3 regions of the Kitasatospora sp. NPDC048296 genome follow, and region 1 is predicted to be linked to each of the others. Evidence: riboswitches for the same ligand, from Rfam matches in the RefSeq annotation. Region 1 holds a riboswitch; each other region holds the start of a gene.

Evidence for each region. Region 1 has a riboswitch for thiamine pyrophosphate ahead of ACGF12_RS00350 (purine-cytosine permease family protein). Riboswitches for the same ligand answer to the same signal wherever they lie in the genome.
Region 2: another riboswitch for thiamine pyrophosphate. It lies ahead of thiO (glycine oxidase ThiO); the one in region 1 lies ahead of ACGF12_RS00350 (purine-cytosine permease family protein).
Region 3: another riboswitch for thiamine pyrophosphate. It lies ahead of thiC (phosphomethylpyrimidine synthase ThiC); the one in region 1 lies ahead of ACGF12_RS00350 (purine-cytosine permease family protein).

What each region holds. Positions count from the first base shown of each region.
Region 1 covers NZ_JBICZB010000001.1:68,020-74,092, reverse strand. Annotated here, with positions in the region: gene ACGF12_RS00355 (glycerophosphodiester phosphodiesterase) at 1-22, opposite strand, end outside; gene ACGF12_RS00350 (purine-cytosine permease family protein) at 102-1,400, opposite strand; TPP riboswitch at 1,507-1,655, opposite strand; gene ACGF12_RS00345 (S1C family serine protease) at 1,886-3,811, shown strand; tRNA gene ACGF12_RS00340 (tRNA-Ser) at 3,875-3,962, shown strand; gene ACGF12_RS00335 (MFS transporter) at 4,127-5,329, shown strand; gene ACGF12_RS00330 (FAD-binding oxidoreductase) at 5,452-6,073, shown strand, end outside.
Region 2 covers NZ_JBICZB010000006.1:17,255-23,327, reverse strand. Annotated here, with positions in the region: gene ACGF12_RS06570 (polyprenyl synthetase family protein) at 1-181, shown strand, start outside; gene thiE (thiamine phosphate synthase) at 207-854, opposite strand; gene ACGF12_RS06560 (Rv2175c family DNA-binding protein) at 854-1,219, opposite strand; gene ACGF12_RS06555 (NAD(P)/FAD-dependent oxidoreductase) at 1,263-2,465, opposite strand; TPP riboswitch at 2,608-2,720, shown strand; gene thiO (glycine oxidase ThiO) at 2,724-3,899, shown strand; gene thiS (sulfur carrier protein ThiS) at 3,896-4,105, shown strand; gene ACGF12_RS06540 (thiazole synthase) at 4,109-4,906, shown strand; gene pknB (Stk1 family PASTA domain-containing Ser/Thr kinase) at 5,007-6,073, shown strand, end outside.
Region 3 covers NZ_JBICZB010000001.1:333,631-339,703, reverse strand. Annotated here, with positions in the region: partial or broken gene ACGF12_RS01565 (alpha/beta fold hydrolase) at 1-228, shown strand, start outside; partial or broken gene ACGF12_RS01560 (SRPBCC domain-containing protein) at 262-528, opposite strand; gene ACGF12_RS01555 (FAD-binding oxidoreductase) at 1,002-2,393, shown strand; gene thiC (phosphomethylpyrimidine synthase ThiC) at 2,460-4,274, opposite strand; TPP riboswitch at 4,269-4,404, opposite strand; gene ACGF12_RS01545 (DUF5326 family protein) at 4,567-4,767, opposite strand; gene tenA (thiaminase II) at 4,962-5,633, opposite strand; gene ACGF12_RS01535 (cupin domain-containing protein) at 5,651-5,968, opposite strand.

The DNA of each region.
Region 1 (6,073 bases):
GGGACAGGTCTGGGCTGGTCACGGGCCCAACGATAGGCGGCAGAGGTGACGCGGGGGCGAAGACGGTCCCAACCTGCGGGGCCGGTTTCGCCCCCGGTGCCTCAGGCGCCGGCGGCGCGCCGGGTCAGCGGGGTGAGCGCCCAGGTGACCAGGGCCGGCACCAGGAAGGCGAACAGCGAGGCGGAGGTCCACTCCTGCGGGGTGAAATGCAGGGCCCGCTGGGCCGAGGTCCAGAAGTCCGTCCACCAGCCGGCCACCGCGGTCGGCGCGATGAACTGGTAGACCGCGAAGCCCAGCACCCACGGCAGCAGCATCAGCCAGCGGGACGGCGCCTTCTCGGAGAGGTCCCAGCCGTGCCGGCCGGCCCCGAAGAAGTAGTCCACCGCCAGCACCGCGAGCAGCGGCACGAAGACCGAGCCGATCAGGCCGAGGAAGTTGCTGTAGGTGTCGGTGAACCTGTCGATCCGCAGTGCCAGCACGGTGGTCAGCACGCCGATCCCGCCGCTCAGCACCCGGCGGTCCACCCGCGGCAGCAGGTTCTGCAGCGACATCGCGGTCGAGTACACGTTGGCGAAGGACTGGTCGGTCTCGCGCAGCACCAGCACCAGCAGGAACAGCCAGCCGGCCCAGACGCCGAGGAAGGAGTCGAAGATCCGGCTCGGGTCGCCGTCGGACTGCAGCAGCGCCATCAGGCCGAGCACGTAGCACCAGACCTGGGCGACGGTGTAGCCGGAGAAGCTCCCCCAGAAGGACGAGCCCGCGGTGCGCGAGTGCCGGGTGTAGTCGGCGGCCATCGGGACGAAGGAGATCGACACCGCGATCATCGCGTCGGTGGCGCCCAGGAAGCCGTGCCAGTTGCCCGCGCCCGGGTCCGGTACGCCCTGACGGCCCAACTGGACGGTGAAGTACACCATCGCGACCGCGACCGCCCCGGCCACGAAGCGGCGCAGCACCGCGATCGCGCCCAGCGGCCAGATCGTCAGCGCGGTGGTCAGCGCGCCCGCGGCCAGCACGAACAGCCAGCGGTAGCCGGTGGTGTGGGCGACGGTCTGGGCGCCCGCCGAGATGGTCAGCAGCTCGAACACGCCCCAGCCGATGCACTGGACGATGTTCAGCACGGTCGGCAGGTAGGACAGCCGGGTGCCGAACAGCCCGCGCAGGTTGGCCATCGCGGGGGCGCCGGTCCGGGCGCCGATCAGCGCGGCCACGCCGAGCATCGCGGTGCCGACCGCCGTACCGGCCACGATCGCGGTCACCGCGGCGGCCAGCGACAGCTCGCTGCCCTTCTCGCCGAGCACGGTGGCGGCGGTGGAGAAGCCGATCAGGCTGACGCCCAGGTTCATCCAGAGCGCGAAGTGGTCCCGGAAGCGCAGGGTGCGCGGCGGCTCGGTGTCCAGCACCAGTGGCGCCTCGACACGCCCGTCGGTGCCGGGGGCGGTCGCGCCCGCGGGACGATCAAGGAAATCCTTGGACGTGGACGCGCTCGAAGAAGAGGATGGCGAAGCAGGCGGCATGGCCGATACTCCCTACGCCGGCATTACCCGGACAGGTTCCGGCGGTCAGCGCCCCCTCGACGGTTCGCCGGTGTCCCACTTGGCGTACGGTCGACATGCGCACTCTCAGCCTGGTCGGTCCAAGCTCCCGCGTGTCAGTTTGGAGCGACAGGCTAACCGGCACGGGTACGAACGCCAAAGGCCACGGGGTGTGCGGTCCGCATCGCGGAACGCCCGGGCGGAGGGAGGGGGGCTCCCCGACCGTCGCCGTCATCGCTGTCGTCGGTGTCGGCTAAGGATTCTTATGAGTTCTTCAGAGGGGTCCTTACGGCAATCGAATCGACAGTGCGAAAAACTATGGTCCTTGGTTCTGTCAGCTATGGAGGTCGTCCGTGAGCACCGAGCGCGAGGTTGGGCCCACCGGGCCGCAGGGGGAGCAGCCCGCGGGCCCCGAGGAGACGGCTGGGCCCGTTTCCGACGGCACCGCTCAGGGCGGCCACAAGCCGACGATGGCGTTCAGCCGGGTTCCCGAGCCCGAGCCCGAGGCCGCGCCGGAAGCCGCTGACGCGGCGTCGGCCGCCGCCGCGGGCGACGGCGGGCACAAGCCGACGATGGCGTTCAGCCGCGTCCCGGAGCCGGAGACCGCGCCGGAGGCCGGGCCCGAGCAGGTCGAGGCCGCCCCGGCTGCGGCCGCCCCGGCCGAGGGCGGTCACAAGCCCACCGTGGCCTTCACCAAGGTCCCCGCGCCGGAGGCCCCGGCGGCGCCCGCCGCCGAGGAGCACGCCGTCGACCCGGTCACCGGCTACATCGACGCCCCGCCGCCGGTCCTGCCGCCCGCGCCGCCCGTCGCGCCCGCGCCCGCTGCCGCGGCCCCCGCTGCTCCGGTCGCGGCCCCGGTGGCCCCGGCCCTGCCGCCGGCCGCCAACCCGTACGCGACCCCGTCCCACGGCGTGCCCGCCGCCGGTGCGCAGGAGCCGTACGGTGCCGCGCCCGCCGGTGCGCAGGAGCCGTACGGTGCCGCGCCCGCCGCGCACGGCCACCACCCGTTCGGCGCCGGCCAGCCGGTCGGCGGCTGGGGCGCCGCCCATGACGCCACCTCCGGCGGTGCGGGCTACCCCGGCGGCCCCGGAGGCCCCGACTACCCCGGCGGCCCGCTCGGCTACCCGGCCGACCACCCCGGCGGCCCCGGCGGCCCGCGCAAGAAGCGCGGCGGCCTGGTGGCCCTGCTCGCGGCCGTCGCGCTGGTCGCCGGTGTGGCCGGCGGCGCGATCGGCGTGGTCGCCACCAACCAGGTCAGCAGCAGCAGTTCGGCGGACGACCACCGCAGCACCACCGTCCAGGCCAGCGACACCCAGAAGAACGAGCCCGTCCCCGGCTCGATCGCCGCCATCGCGCAGAAGGCGCTGCCCAGCGTCGTCACCATCAAGGCGCAGAACAGCAGCGAGTCGGGCACCGGCACCGGCTTCGTCTTCGACACCGAGGGCCACATCCTCACCAACAACCACGTGGTCGCGCCGGCCCTCAGCGGCGGCAAACTGACCGTCAAGTTCGCCGACGGCACGTCCTACAGCGCCTCGGTGCTGGGCCACGCCGACGGCTACGACGTCGCCGTGGTCAAGATCGACAACCCGCCGAAGGGCAAGCTGGCGCCCCTGGCGCTGGCCGACTCCGACAAGGTCAACGTCGGCGACACCACGATCGCGATCGGTGCGCCGTACGGCCTGGAGTCCACCGTCACCAGCGGCATCGTCAGCGCCAAGGACCGTCCGGTCGCCTCGGGCGACGAGACCGGCGCGCAGGCCTCGTACATGAACGCCCTGCAGACCGACGCCTCGATCAACCCCGGCAACTCCGGCGGCCCGCTGCTCGACTCCAGCGGCGCGGTGATGGGCATCAACTCGGCGATCCAGTCCAACGCCTCCGCCAACGGCCGGGCCGGCAGCATCGGCCTGGGCTTCGCCATCCCGATCAACCAGGCCAAGTGGGTCGCGGACACCCTGATCAAGACCGGCAAGCCGGTCTACGCCAAGCTCGACGTGCTGCGCAACGACGACTACAAGGGCGACGGCGCGCAGATCCAGACCCGCGACATCCAGGGCCAGCCGGCCGTCACCCCCGGCGGCGCGGCCGACAAGGCCGGCCTCAAGCCGGGCGACGTGATCACCAAGCTCGGCGGCGCGCCGATCGAGAACGGCCCCGCCCTGGTCAGCCGGATCTGGACGCACAAGCCGGGCGAGACGGTGGACGTCGAGTACACCCGCAACGGCCAGACGTACACCACCAAGGTCACCCTCGGTCAGCGCGACGGCGACCAGTGACCCTCGGGAGCGCGGAATCGTGTGCGCCGAAGCCCGTCGGACCCGTTAGGCTGACCTCCGCCTGGAGAGCTGCCCGAGCGGCCTAAGGGAACAGTCTTGAAAACTGTCGTGGCGTGACCCGTCACCGTGGGTTCGAATCCCACGCTCTCCGCCGGTAGGAGAACCACCTGCTCAGGGCGGGTGCCGAGACCACTCGGCACCCGCCCTCGGTGTTTTCCGGAGCGGTCCGGCGGCCGGGGTCGTCCCTGAAGCCGGTGCTTCGCCGGTGGGCCGTGCTTGCCCTCGACCAGGTCGAGGGTCCTAGCGTCCCCCGGCATGACCACCGCCACCACCGCGCGGGCGCCGCTGCCCGGTCCGTACCTGCTCTGGCTGGCCGGCGCCCAGGCCGGGCTGCTGGGCGATGCCGCGCTGTACTTCGCTCTCGGCTGGGCCGCCTCCGCGCACGGCGGTGGGGCGGCCGGGTTGGTCCTGACGGCGATCACCGTCCCGCGCACCGTGCTGGTCCTGCTGGGTGGTGCGGTCGCGGACCGGTTCGGCGCCCGTCGGGTGATGCTCGCCGGGGACGCGGTGATGCTGGTCGCGACGGCCGCGCTGGCGGTCGCGGTGGGCGGCCGGGGTACGCCGCTGTGGCTGCTGGTCGCGGCGGCGGGCGTGATCGGGACGGTCGACGCGTTCTACCTGCCGGCGAGCGGATCGATGCCGCGCCGCCTGGTGCCCGTCGACGGGCTGCCCCGGGCGCTCGCGCTGCGGCAGGCCGGCGGGCAGAGCGCCGCCCTGCTCGGGGCGCCGCTCGGCGGCCTGCTGGTCACCGTCGGGGGGTTCGCCGGCGCCGCGGTCGCGGACGCGGTGAGCTTCGGGGTCGTCCTGCTGGTCCTGCTGAGGGTCCGGCCCCGGGAGGACGCCGGGCCGGCCGCACCGAGCGGGCTGCTGCGCGAGGCGGCGTCCGGGGTCCGGCTCGCCCTGCGCGACCCGCTGCTGCGGGCCGCGCTGCTGCTCACCGGGGCCGCAGCAGCGGGACTGCTGCCGGTGGTGTCGCTGCTCGGGCCGCTGCTCGCCCGGGCGCACGGCTGGACGGCGGGGACGGCCGGACTGGTGGCCGGCGGACAGGCGGCCGGGGTGCTCGCGGTGGCGAGTCTGGTCGCCTGGCGCGGCGCGCTGCCCCGGGCGGGGGTCGGGGCGGCGACCGGGCTCTGCACGGCCTCGGTCGGCATCGCGCTGCTGGCGCTGTCCCCGGGGCCGGCGGTGGCGGTGACGGGAGGCGCGGTGACCGGCCTCGGCTCCGGGCTGTTCGCCTGCCACCTCGGGCCGCTGGTGCTGGGTGGCGCTCCGGCGTCCCATCTCTCCCGGGTGCAGGCGCTGTTGACGCTGGTGCAGAGCCTCGCGCTGGTGCTGTCCAACGGACTGCTCGGCCTGCTCGCCGACCGTGGGGGTGCGGCCGTGGCCATGCTCGTGTGTGCCGTCGCCTCGGGGGCGGCGGGCTCGGTCGCTCTGGTGGCCCGGACCTTCCGCCGGGCGTGACCCGGGGACGTGTTCGGTCCCGTCCGGAGGCGCCCGGCGCCCCCCGAGGCCCACTTGCCCGCCCCCTCCCCGCCGGGCAGAGTGCGGAGGTGGGGGCGGTCGGGCGGCGAGCGGAGGCGGCGATGAGTGATCTGACGGACCGACTGGCGCAGGGCCTCCCGGCGGAGGCCGTCGTGGTGGATCCGGACGTGACCGCGGCCTACAGCCATGACATGGCCGGGTTCTGCGCCGCCGGTGCGCCCGCGGTGGTGGTGTTCCCGGAGACGGTGGAGCAGGTGCGGCACGTGCTGCGCACCGCCACCGAGCTGCGGGTGCCGGTGGTGCCGCAGGGGGCGCGGACCGGGCTGTCGGGGGCGGCGAACGCGGTGGACGGCTGCATCGTGCTGTCCCTGGTGAAGCTGAACCGGATCCTGGAGATCGACCCGGTGAACCGGATCGCGGTGGTGGAGCCCGGTGTGGTGAACGCCGAACTGTCCAGGGCGGTCGAGGAGCTGGGGCTGTACTACCCTCCGGACCCGTCCAGCTGGGAGTCCTGCACGATCGGCGGCAACATCGGCACCGGCGCGGGCGGGCTCTGCTGCGTGAAGTACGGGGTCACCGGCGAGTACGTGCTCGGGCTGGACGTGGTGTTGGCGGACGGACGGCTGCTGTCCACCGGGCGCCGGACGGCCAAGGGGGTGGCCGGGTACGACCTGACCCGGCTGCTGGTCGGTTCGGAGGGGACGCTCGGGGTGGTGGTCCGGG
Region 2 (6,073 bases), on a different contig from region 1:
GGAGGTCGTCGAGCTGCGCGAGCTGGTCGCCCGCAGCGGCGCGCCCGAGCTGGTGGAGCGCCGGATCGAGGAGCTGATGCGGCAGTCGCTGGCCGCGCTGGAGGCGGCGCCGCTCGCCGACGAGCGGGCCCGTACGGTGCTGCTGGCGTTGGCCGAGGCCGCCACCGTCCGCAAGTACTGACGGACGGCGACGGCCCCGGAGGCGGTCAGAGCGCCGCGCGCACCCGGCGGGACAGCTCGGCGGCGGCCGCCTGCGGGTCCTGCGCCGCGGTGATGGCCCGGACCACGACGATCCGGCGGGCCCCGGCGGCCAGCACCTCGTCCAGGTTGCCGAGGTCGATCCCGCCGATCGCGAACCACGGCCGGTCGGTCGGCTGCTTCGCCGCGTACGACACCAGGCCGAGGCCCGGCGCCGGGCGGCCCGGCTTGGTCGGGGTCGGCCAGACCGGGCCGGTGCAGAAGTAGTCCACGCCCGGCTCGGCGACCGCCGCGTCCACCTCGGACTCGGCGTGGCAGGACCGTCCGATCAGCACGTCCTCACCGAGGATCGCCCGGGCGGCCGGCACCGGCAGGTCGTCCTGGCCGAGGTGCAGCACGTCCGGCCGGGCCGCGTGGGCGACGTCGGCGCGGTCGTTGACGGCCAGCAGCTTGCCGTGGCGGCGGCAGGCGTCGGCGAAGACCTCCAGGGCCGCCAGCTCCTGCTTGGCCTCCAGGCCCTTGTCGCGGAGCTGGACGATGTCCACGCCACCGGCCAGCGCCGCGTCCAGGAACTCGGCGAGGTCGCCCTGCTCGCGGCGGGCGTCCGTGCACAGGTAGAGCCGGGCGTCGGCCAAGCGGGAGCGCAGGCCGCTCATCACAGGGCCATGGCCTGGGCGCGGCGCTTGACCTCGGTGGCACGGTTCTCCCACAGCGCCTGCACCGGGGTGCCGGGCAGCGACGGGTCCTCGGTGAACATCCACTCGATGATCTCCGCGTCGGAGAACCCGCTGTCCCGCAGCACCGTCAGCAGTCCGACCAGGTGCTTGACCGGGCCGGTCTCGTCGACGAACGCCGCCGGGACCTGCAGCGACTTGTTGGGGCCGCGGCGGACGGCGATCAGGTCACCGTGCTTGACCATGTTGCGGACCTCGGTGACCACCACACCCCACCGCTCGGAGATGTCGGGGAGGTACAGCCACTCGGGGACCAGGGCTTCAGTCTTGGCATCGATCTCACTCACGGCACCAGACTGCCACCTCTGCCCCCCGCCACGCACACGCCCCCTAGCTGGTGGCAGCCTTCAGCGCCACCGTCGGGTCCGCCGCGCGGGCCGGGTCCAGCACCGCCCCGCGCTCGATCAGCTTCCGCCCCTGGGTCAGGTCGCGCGGCCGGTCCACCGCCAGCAGCGCGCTCGGCGCCCCGTCACGCAGCCAGAGCACCGACCAGGCCGCGTCCTGCGGGCTGCCGCGCCACAGCAGCTCGTCGCCCTCGGCGTGCCGGCCGGCGTACTGGACCATCCGGCCGAACTGCTCGGACCAGAAGTACGGCACCGGATCGTACGGCGCGTCGGCCCCCAGCACGGCGGCGGCCGCGGCCTCGCCGGACTGCAGCGCGTGGTCCCAGTGCTGCACGGCCAGCCGGGCACCGGAGCGGGCCGACGGGTAGCTGACGCAGTCCCCGGCCGCGAAGACCCCGGGCAGGCCGGTGCGCAGCCGCTCGTCCACCAGGACCGCCCCGGCCTCGTCCAGCTCGACGCCCGAGCCGGCCAGCCAGCCGGTCGCGGGCCGGGCGCCGACGCCGACCACCACCTCGTCGGCGGGCAGGTGCGAGCCGTCCGCCAGCAGCACCGCGCCCGGCTCGACGGCGGCCACGCCGACCCCGCAGCGCAGCTCGACCCCGGCCTCGGCGTACCAGGCGGCCATCGCCGAGCCGACCCCGGTCGGCAGCGCGCCCGGCACCGGCGCCGGGCCGGCCTCCACCACGGTCACCTCGCAGCCGGCCTGCCGCGCGGCGGTGGACACCTCGGCGCCGATCCAGCCCGCGCCGACCAGGACCAGCCGCAGCCCGGGGCGCAGCAGCGCGCGCAGCGCCAGGGCGTCGTCCAGGGTGTGCAGCACGTGGGCGCGCTCGGCACCGGGCAGGGCGCGCGGAGTGGCGCCGGTGGCGATCACCAGCGAGTCGTACGGGAGGTCGCCGCCGTCGGTGTGCAGCACGCCCGGGGTGAGGCCGGTGGCGCGACGACCGGTGAGCAGCTCGATGCCGAGCTGCCCGTAGTCGATGTCCAGGGTGGTGGCGTCGGCCTTGCCGAGCAGCACGTCCTTGGAGAGCGGCGGCCGGTCGTACGGCGCGTGCGGCTCCTCGCCGACCAGGGTGATCCGCCCCCGCCAGCCGCCCTGCCGCAGCTTCAGGGCGCACTGCGCCCCGGCCAGCCCGGCCCCGACGACGACCACCTGATCCGTTCCGCTCAGCTCTGCCACGCCCGTCACTGTACTCAGCGCCGCGGCGGCACCCGGCAGGCGGGAGTTCGAAGACAGGCCCTGCGGGGGCGGGGCGGGCGGCAACCATCCTGCTCACCCGTCCCACCCCTCACACGGCCCTTCGGCCGGGCCGACCCCCGGCGTTAAGGTGGGTGCACCACACGGGAGCCCGGCGTACCGGGCTGAGAGGCGGGCTGGCACGGCCCGCGACCGTCCGAACCTGATCCGGGTCATACCGGCGAAGGGAGAAGAGCAGCTTTGTCACGCTTGCCATCAGGCGACCGCGCCGACGTGCTGGTGATCGGCGGGGGCATCGTCGGCCTCGCCGTCGCGTGGCGCGCCGCGCAGCGCGGGCTGGGGAACGTGGTCGTGGTCGACCCCTCCCCCGGCGGCGGGGCGGCCGCGGTCGCGGCCGGGATGCTCGCCCCGGTCACCGAGCTGCAGTACGGCGAGGAGCCGCTGCTGCGCCTCGGCATGGCCTCGAACGAGCGGTACGCGGCCTTCGCCGCCGAGCTCACCGAGGCGAGCGGCGGCGAGGACACCGGCTACCGCCGGTGCGGCACGATCGCCGTCGCACTGGACTCCGACGACCGCGAGGAACTGCGCGAACTGCACGCCTTCCACCAGCGGCTCGGTCTGGAGTCGAGCTGGCTGACCGGCCGGGAGGCCCGCAGGCTGGAGCCGATGCTGGCCCCCGGTGTGCGCGGCGGCCTGCACGTCGCGAACGACCACCAGGTGGATCCCCGGCGGCTGCTCACCGCACTGCTGCTGGCCGGTGAGCGCGCGGGCGTCGTCGGTCGGCGCGCCGAGGCCGTCGAGCTGCTCGTCGAGGACGGCCGCGCGGTCGGCGCCCGGCTCAGCACCGGGGAGACGGTGACCGCCGATCAGATCGTGCTCGCCGCCGGCCCCTACAGCCACCGGCTGCCCGGCCTGCCCGAGGGCGTGCTGCCCGCGATCCGCCCGGTGAAGGGACAGGTGCTTCGGCTCCGCATCCCGGACGCCTACCGGCCGTTCCTCTCCCGCAACGTCCGCGCGGTCGTGCGCGGGCAGCACCTGTACCTGGTGCCGCGCGAGAACGGCGAGCTGGTGATCGGCGCGACCACCGAGGAGCAGGGCTACGACACCACCGTCACCGCCGGCGGGGTGTACGAACTCCTCCGTGACGCCCACGAGTTGGTCCCCGGTATCACCGAACTCCCGCTGGTGGAGACCTCCGCCGGGCTGCGCCCCGGCTCGCCGGACAACGCCCCGCTGCTGGGCCCGACCCCGCTGCCCGGACTGGTCGCCGCCACCGGCCACTACCGCAACGGCGTGCTGCTCACCCCGGTGACCGCCGACCTGATCACCGAGTACCTGGCGACCGGCGAAGTCCCGGACCTCGCAGCGCCGTTCACGCCCGCCCGGTTCTCCCCCGACCACTCCACCACGAAGGCCTCCGCATGACCGAGATCGCCCTGACCGTCAACGGCGAGCCCCGCCGGACGCCCGCCGCCACGACCCTCGCCGAGCTGGTGGCCACCGTCAGCAAGGCCAACACCGGAGTAGCCGCCGCCGTCAACGAGGCTGTGGTGCCCCGTAGTTCGTGGTCCGACACGCCGCTGAACACCGGTGACCGGGTCGAGATCCTCACCGCCGTCCAGGGAGGCTGAGCCATGGCCGACGACCTTCTCACCATCGCCGGGACGACCTTCTCCTCCCGGCTCATCATGGGCACCGGCGGCGCGCCCAGCCTGGAGGTCCTGGAGCGCGCGCTGCTCGCCTCCGGCACCGAGCTGACCACGGTGGCCATGCGCCGGGTCGACGCCACCACCCAGGGCTCCGTCCTGGACGTGCTGACCCGCAACGGCATCCGGGTGCTGCCCAACACGGCCGGTTGCTTCACCGCCGGCGAGGCCGTACTGACCGCCCGGCTGGCCCGCGAGGCGCTCGGCACCGACTGGGTGAAGCTGGAGGTGATCGCCGACGAGCGCACCCTGCTGCCCGACCCGATCGAGCTGCTGGACGCCGCCGAGACCCTGGTCGACGACGGCTTCACCGTGCTCCCGTACACCAACGACGACCCGGTGCTGGCGCGCAAGCTGGAAGACGTCGGCTGCGCGGCGATCATGCCGCTGGGCTCGCCGATCGGCTCCGGTCTGGGCATCCGCAACCCGCACAACTTCCAGCTGATCGTGGAGAGCGCGGGCGTCCCGGTGATCCTGGACGCGGGTGCCGGCACCGCCTCCGACGTCGCGCTGGCGATGGAGCTGGGCTGCGCGGCGGTGATGCTCGCCTCCGCGGTGACGCGCGCTCAGGACCCGGTGCTGATGGCCGAGGCGATGCGGCACGCCGCCGAGGCCGGCCGGCTCGCCCACCGGGCCGGCCGCATCCCGCGCCGTTTCCACGCCGAGGCCTCCTCCGCGATGGCCGGCCGCGCCGCCCTGGACACCCGGGAGCGGCCCGCCTTCTGAGACCGGGTGTCCCGTGTCACAAGCCGGGCACAGCCGGGCCCGGAGGAGGTGTCCTCCGGGTCCGGCGCGCGGCTTCACCACTAGACTCCCCCGGGTGGACATGGCTTTGCACGACCCCCTGATCGGTACCCTGCTCGACAACAGGTACCGGGTCGAGCAGCGCATCGCGACCGGCGGGATGTCCACCGTCTACCGGGGCACCGACACCCGGCTGGACCGGGTGGTCGCCCTCAAGGTGATGCACCCCCAGCTGGCCGGGGACGAGGCCTTCACCGCCCGCTTCATCCGCGAGGCCAAGGCGGTCGCCAAGCTCACCCACCCCAATGTGGTCAACGTCTTCGACCAGGGCGCGGACGGCGGAAACGTTTTCCTCGCCATGGAGTACGTTCCCGGCCGTACCCTGCGCGACCTGCTGCGCGACCGCGGCGCCCTGTCGGTGCGGGCCGCGCTGGACGTCCTGGAGCCGGTGCTCGCCGCCCTCGGCGCCGCCCACCGGGCCGGGCTGGTCCACCGGGACGTCAAGCCGGAGAACGTGCTGATCACCGAGAGCGGCCTGGTCAAGGTCGCCGACTTCGGCCTGGTCCGGGTGCTCGGCAGCGCCGACGGCGCGCCCACCTCGACCAGCACCGCCACCGGCGGCACCGTGATGGGCACCGTCTCCTACCTGGCCCCCGAGCAGATCCTCCCGGACGCCCCCACCGACCAGCGGGTCGACGTCTACGCGGCCGGCATCCTGCTGTACGAGATGCTCACCGGCCGCCGCCCGCACACCGGCGACAACCCCGTCCAGGTCATGTACAAGCACCTGCACGAGGACGTCCCCGCCCCCTCGCTGGTCGCCCCCGCCGTCGCCCCGGCGCTGGACGCCGTCGTGGCCGGCGCCTGCGCCCGGGCCGCCGACGCCCGCCCGTACGACGCGGTCGAACTGCTCGCCGCCGTCCAGCGGGTCCGCCGCACCCTCACCCCGGCCGAGCTGGACGCCGAACCGCCGGCCTCCACCCGGCCCAGCCCGCGCTACCCGACCAGCGAGCCGACCTCGGTGATCCAGCCGCTGCCCCGGACCGCCGACGCCCCGCCGCCGGAGCGCACCAGCGTGCTGGACGTCCCGGCGGAGCTGATGGACCAGCTGCTGGTCGAGCCGCGCCCGTACGACGAACCGACCCCGGT
Region 3 (6,073 bases), 270 kb from region 1:
GCCGAGAACGCCCGGCGCGCCTTCTGGGCGGAGTGGGCCGGCGTCGCCTGCCCGACCCTCGTCGTACTCGGGCAACGCGGCATCATCCCGCCGGCCGAGCTGGGCGAGATGCTCCGCCTTCGCCCGGACACGGTGGCCTCAAGCATTCGCGGCACGGGCCACGACGTGCACCTGGAGCAGCCGGAGGAACTGGCGCGCCAGCTGCTCGACTTCCTCGCCGACCGCTAGGTACGACGAGGCGGAGACGGCGAGCGCCGGCGGTCAGTGCTGGGCGGCGAGGTGCTCGACCAGGCGGCCGAAGCTGGAGTTGAGCCCCGCCTCGGCCTCCGGGCCGCGGAACATCGCCGGCACGTCGCTCTGGTGCAGCACCACCCGGGTGCGGCCCTCGCCGAGGTCGGTGAAGGTGAGGGTGGAGCGCATGCCCGTGCCCTCCTCGACCATCGTGAAGAACTCTCCGGGCCGGATGTCGGTGATCTCGGCCTTCAGCGGGTACCGGTCGCCGGTGGCCTCGATGACCATGGTGCTGTCGTAGCGTCCGTCGGCCTTCGGCCTTCGGCTCGATGGTCACGGTCTCCAGCGGAACATGGGTGCCGACCGGGCCCCAGAAGCGGACGAACTGCTCGGGGTCGATGTACGCCTGGAACGCAGCGGCCGGGGTGCCCGCCAGCTCACGGGTGATAGTCAGCTCGCCCAGGTTCTCGGTCATCTCGGTGTCTCCTCCATGGTCGCGTTGTCGCTTTCACAGGGGTGGACCGGGGCCGCATCGAGAACTCATCGCTGTTCGCGGAGGTTTTTTCGACGAGTTTCCCGGGGCCGGTGCCGGCTCCATGTCCTCCACCGGGTGGGCGCCGCGTTCCTCGGACGGTCGTTGGTCGCACATCACGTCCGGTGGGGCCGTCCCCCAGCGCGGCGTAGCGTGAGAAGTGGCCGACCGGGGACCGTCGGCGAGGTGCGCCGATCGTTCCGCCGGCAGGGCGGGGCCCACGGCAGGAGCAGCGCACATGAGCAAACAGACGGTTGAAGAGTTGACGGGCCGGGTGCACGGTGCGGTGGTCACTGCCGGCGACGAGGACTACGACGAGGCCCGCAGGGTCTACAACGCCATGATCGACCGCAAGCCGGCCGTGGTCGTGCGGTGCGCCAACGCGGGCGATGTCATGGCCGCGGTGGACTTCGCCCGGGAGAACGCACTGGACCTGGCGGTCCGCGGCGGGTCACACAGCGCCCCGGGGTACGGGACCTGCGACGACGGCATCGTGGCCGATCTCGGGGGGATGCGCGGTGTCCGGGTGGACCCGGAACGGCGGACGGCCCGGGTCGAGGGCGGGGCCACCCTGGCGGACCTCAACGCGGCGACCTACCCCTTCGGCTTGGCCGTCACCGGCGGGATCATCTCCACCACCGGGGTCGGCGGGCTCACCCTCGGCGGCGGCTTCGGATACCTGGCGCGCAGCCTGGGCCTGACCTGCGACAACCTGCTCTCCGTCGACCTGGTGACGGCCGACGGCCGGTTCCTGGTCGTCGACGAGCAGAGCCACCCCGACCTGTTCTGGGCGTTGCGCGGCGGGGGCGGCAACTTCGGCGCGGTGACCTCCTTCGAGTACCGGCTCTCCCCCGTCAAGGACGTCTATGCCGGGCTGATCCTCTACGAGCTGGAACACACGGCCGGGATCATGCGGTTCTACCGCGATGCCATCGTCGACGCCGCCGAGCAGCTGAGCGTCTTTCCCGGCTTCCAGATCGCACCCCCACTGCCGTTCATCCCGGCGGACCGGCACGGCGACACCTTCGCGATTCTGGTCGCCTGCTGGAGCGGCCCGATGGAGGAGGCCGAGCGGGCTGTGCGGCCGTACCGCGAGGTGGCGCCCGTGGTCGCCGAGATGGTCGGCCCGATGCCGTACCCGGCGCTTGTGGGCATGTTCGACGCGCTGCTGCCGCCCGGGCTGCACCAGTACTGGAAGGGCGCGTTCTCCACCGAGCTCACCGACGGGGCGATCGCCGCACACGTCGCGTACGGTCCGCGGGTGCCGACGGTCAATTCGGCCTGCCACGTCTATCCGCTCAACGGCGCCGTCCACCGGGTTGCTCATGACGGCACGGCCTTCTCCTACCGCGACGCCAACTTCGCCACCGTGATCGTCGGCGCCTGGCCCGACCCGGCCGACTCCGAGGCCAACATCGCATGGGTGCGCGGCTACTACGCGGCCCTCGAACCGCACTCCGCTGCCGGCGGCTACGTCAACTTCGTGAGTGCCGACGACCAGCACCGGGTGACCGCCGACTACCGCGACAACTACGCCCGTCTGGTCGCCGTCAAGCAGACCTACGACCCCGACAACCTCTTCCACGTCAACCACAACATCCGGCCTTGGACCACGAGCGCGGCCGGATGACGACGGCCGCCGAGACGGCGAAGCGCCGACCCGGAGCGTGGAGCACGGGGTCGGCGCTTCTGACTGTCAGTCGGCCAGCGGGAGGTAGACCCGGCTGCCCTGGGCCTTGAACTCCTCGGACATGGCCTGCATGCCGGCCTCGGCGTCGGCGTCGAACTCGCTGGAGACGGCCGTCGACCCGTCGCCGTGCTCGTCGCGGATCTTTTGACTGATCTTCATCGAGCAGAACTTCGGGCCGCACATCGAGCAGAAGTGGGCCGTCTTGGCGGGTTCGGCGGGGAGGGTCTCGTCGTGGAAGTCGCGAGCGGTCTCCGGGTCGAGGGCCAGGTTGAACTGGTCCTCCCAGCGGAACTCGAAGCGGGCGTCGGAGAGGGCGTCGTCCCAGGCCTGGGCGCCGGGGTGGCCCTTGGCGAGGTCGGCGGCGTGGGCGGCGATCTTGTAGGTGATCACGCCGGTCTTGACGTCGTCCCGGTTGGGCAGGCCCAGGTGCTCCTTGGGGGTGACGTAGCAGAGCATCGCGGTGCCCCACCAGGCGATCATCGCGGCGCCGATGCCCGAGGTGATGTGGTCGTAGCCGGGGGCGACGTCGGTGGTGAGGGGGCCGAGGGTGTAGAACGGCGCCTCGTCGCAGATCTCCTTCTGGAGATCCATGTTCTCCTTGATCTTGTGCATCGGGACGTGGCCCGGGCCCTCGATCATCACCTGGACGTCGCGCTCGCGGGCGATCCGGCCCAGCTCGCCGAGGGTCTGCAGCTCGGCGAACTGCGCCTCGTCGTTGGCGTCCGCGATCGAGCCGGGGCGCAGGCCGTCACCGAGCGAGAAGGTGACGTCGTAGCTCGCCAGGATGTCGCAGAGTTCCTCGAAGTTGGTGTAGAGGAAGTTCTCCTTGTGGTGCGCCAGGCACCACGCGGCCATGATCGAGCCGCCGCGCGAGACGATGCCGGTCTTGCGGCGCGCGGTGAGCGGGACGTACCGCAGCAGCACCCCGGCGTGGACGGTCATGTAGTCGACGCCCTGCTCGCACTGCTCGATGATGGTGTCCCGGTAGACCTCCCAGGTCAGGTCCTCGGCCCTGCCGTCCACCTTCTCCAGCGCCTGGTAGAGCGGCACGGTGCCGATCGGCACGGGGGAGTTGCGCAGGATCCACTCGCGGGTGGTGTGGATGTTGCGGCCGGTGGAGAGGTCCATGACGGTGTCGGCGCCCCAGCGGGTGGCCCAGGTCATCTTCTCCACCTCCTCCTCGATCGAGGAGGTCACGGCGGAGTTGCCGATGTTGGCGTTGATCTTCACCAGGAAGTTGGTGCCGATGATGGCCGGCTCCACCTCGGGGTGGTTCACGTTCACCGGGATGACGGCGCGGCCGCGGGCCACCTCGTCGCGCACGAACTCGGGCTCCAGCCCCTCGCGCAGCGCCACGAACTCCATCTCCGGCGTCACCACGCCCCGCTTGGCGTAAGCGAGTTGAGTGACGGCCACACCGCCGCGACCGCGCAGCGGGCGGCGCGGGCGGCCGGGGAAGACGGCGTCCAGGTTGCGCAGGTTGCCGCCGCGCGGCGAGGTGTGCTTGATCCCGTCGTCCTCGGGGCGCGCCTCGCGGCCGTCGTACTCCTCGACGTCGCCGCGCTGGCGGATCCAGGAGTCGCGCAGGGCGGGCAGGCCGCGCCGCACGTCGGGCTCGTAGGCCGGGTCGGTGTACGGGCCGGAGGTGTCGTACAGCGGCACGGTCCTGCCGTTGGTGAGCTGCACCTCGCGGTAGGGCACCCGCAGGTCCGGGCGGGACCCGTCCCGGTAGGCCTTGCGCCAGGCCGGGGTCGGGTAGCCGGTGCGCTCGCTGCTGGGGGTGCTCTGGGCAGACTGCGGCTGTGCTTCGAACGTGGTCATCTGACCTCTACTCCCTACGCCGGCATTACCCGGTCCAGGTTCCTGCGGTCGACGCAGCCGTCGGTCCGTCCGTCGACGTTCCGGTCAGCGCCCTCTCAGCCCGGTGCTCCGAGCTCCCGCGTCGCAGGCGGTGTTGCCTGCACATGACGCCCAACACGGTAGCGAGCCGATCGCCGCAGGTCCAGAAGGCCCCCGCACCGAATATCCGGCCGAAAAGGCCGAGGCCCGGCCCCCGCTCACGGGGTGCCGGGCCTCCGGGGTGCTCCGCCGCGGTCCGCGCGGCGGAGCGGATTCAGCTCTTCGCGGCCTTCTTCACCAGGATCACCACGGCGGCCGCGATGCCCACCACGACCAGCAGCTTGATCAGGATGCTCAGCAGGGCACCGACCACGCCGAAGACGAAGGCGATGATGTTCCAGGCCAGCACCAGGACCAGCACCGGGATGACGATGTTGCGCACCCAGGAGGGCAGCGACTTCCAGAGCTCAGCCATGTCGGTTCCTCTTCTCCCCTCGGGCCGGCCGCCGACTCGGTGCCGCATCCCGCTTGCTTTCGATGCTTCGATCGTACGGTGGCCGCAGCCCCGGAACGAGGCCCAACGGCCCGGAGAGAACCCCGAGATCACCCCGATCCCCACCCCCGGGGAGACCCCCGAGACCGACCGGGTGGGGCGCCCCCGGACGGGGGTCAGACCGGCCAGCGCTCCCCGCGCCAGGCGGCGTCCCAGAACATCCACTCGTAGCGCGAGGTGGTCCTGAAGTGCTCGACCACCTTGCGGCGTTCGGCCGCGGACAGCTCCCCGCCGAGCCGGTCGGTGAGCGCCAGCACCCGGCGCACCACGGACTGGAAGGCCTCGTCGCCGTAGGTGGCGATCCACTTGGCGTACAGCGGGTCGGGGGAGCCCTGGGCGAGTAGCGCCTCGCCGACCCGGGCGTAGATCCAGTAGCAGGGCAGCACCGCGCCGAGCGCCTCGGCGAAGGACCCGCCGTAGACGGTGGCCAGCAGGTAGCTGGTGTAGGCCCGGGTGGTGGGCAGCACCGGCTCGGCGGCGGCCTCCTCGGCGGTGCCGCCGAAGGCCGTGAGGAACTCGGCGTGCATGCCCTGCTCCGCGGCCAGCGCGCCGACCGCGTCGTCGGCGAAGGCCCGGACGTCCGCCTCGCCGGGTGCCTTGGCGGCGCAGACGGCGAGCGCGCGGGCGTAGTCGCGCAGGTAGTGCGAGTCCTGGACGACGAAGTGGCGGAAGGCCTCGCGCGGCAGGGTGCCGTCGGTGAGGCCGCCGATGAAGGGGTGGGCGAGGATCTCGGCGTAGACCGGCTCGATCGACGCCCAGAGTTCCTCGGTCAGGGTCCTGGTGCTCATGCTGCGACCCTAAGCGCTCAGTCCTCCGGCGGGGAGAACACCACCAGCACCCGCAGCTCCTCGGTGATGTGGTGGAACCTGTGCGGGGTGCCGGCCGGCACGTACACCACGGTGCCGCGCGCGACGGTCGCGGTCTCGGCGCCGACGGTCAGCTCGGCGCGGCCGCTGATCACCTGGTAGATCTCGTCCTGCTCGTGCGCGGTCTGCGGGTCGGTGTCGCCGGGGGAGAGCGCGTACAGCCCGGCGGACATCCGCGGCTCGCGCAGGAAGCGCAGGTACGCGCCCTCGTTGGCCGCCCGCTCGGCGTCCAGTTCGTCCAGCCGGAACAGCTTCACCGCTGCCGTCCTCCCTCGTCCGTACACCGCGTGGACCAGGTGCATTCAACACCAACTCGTCCGACGGGAGCTTCCCCCCGGGCCGGGCGCCTGCCAGGCTTGGGC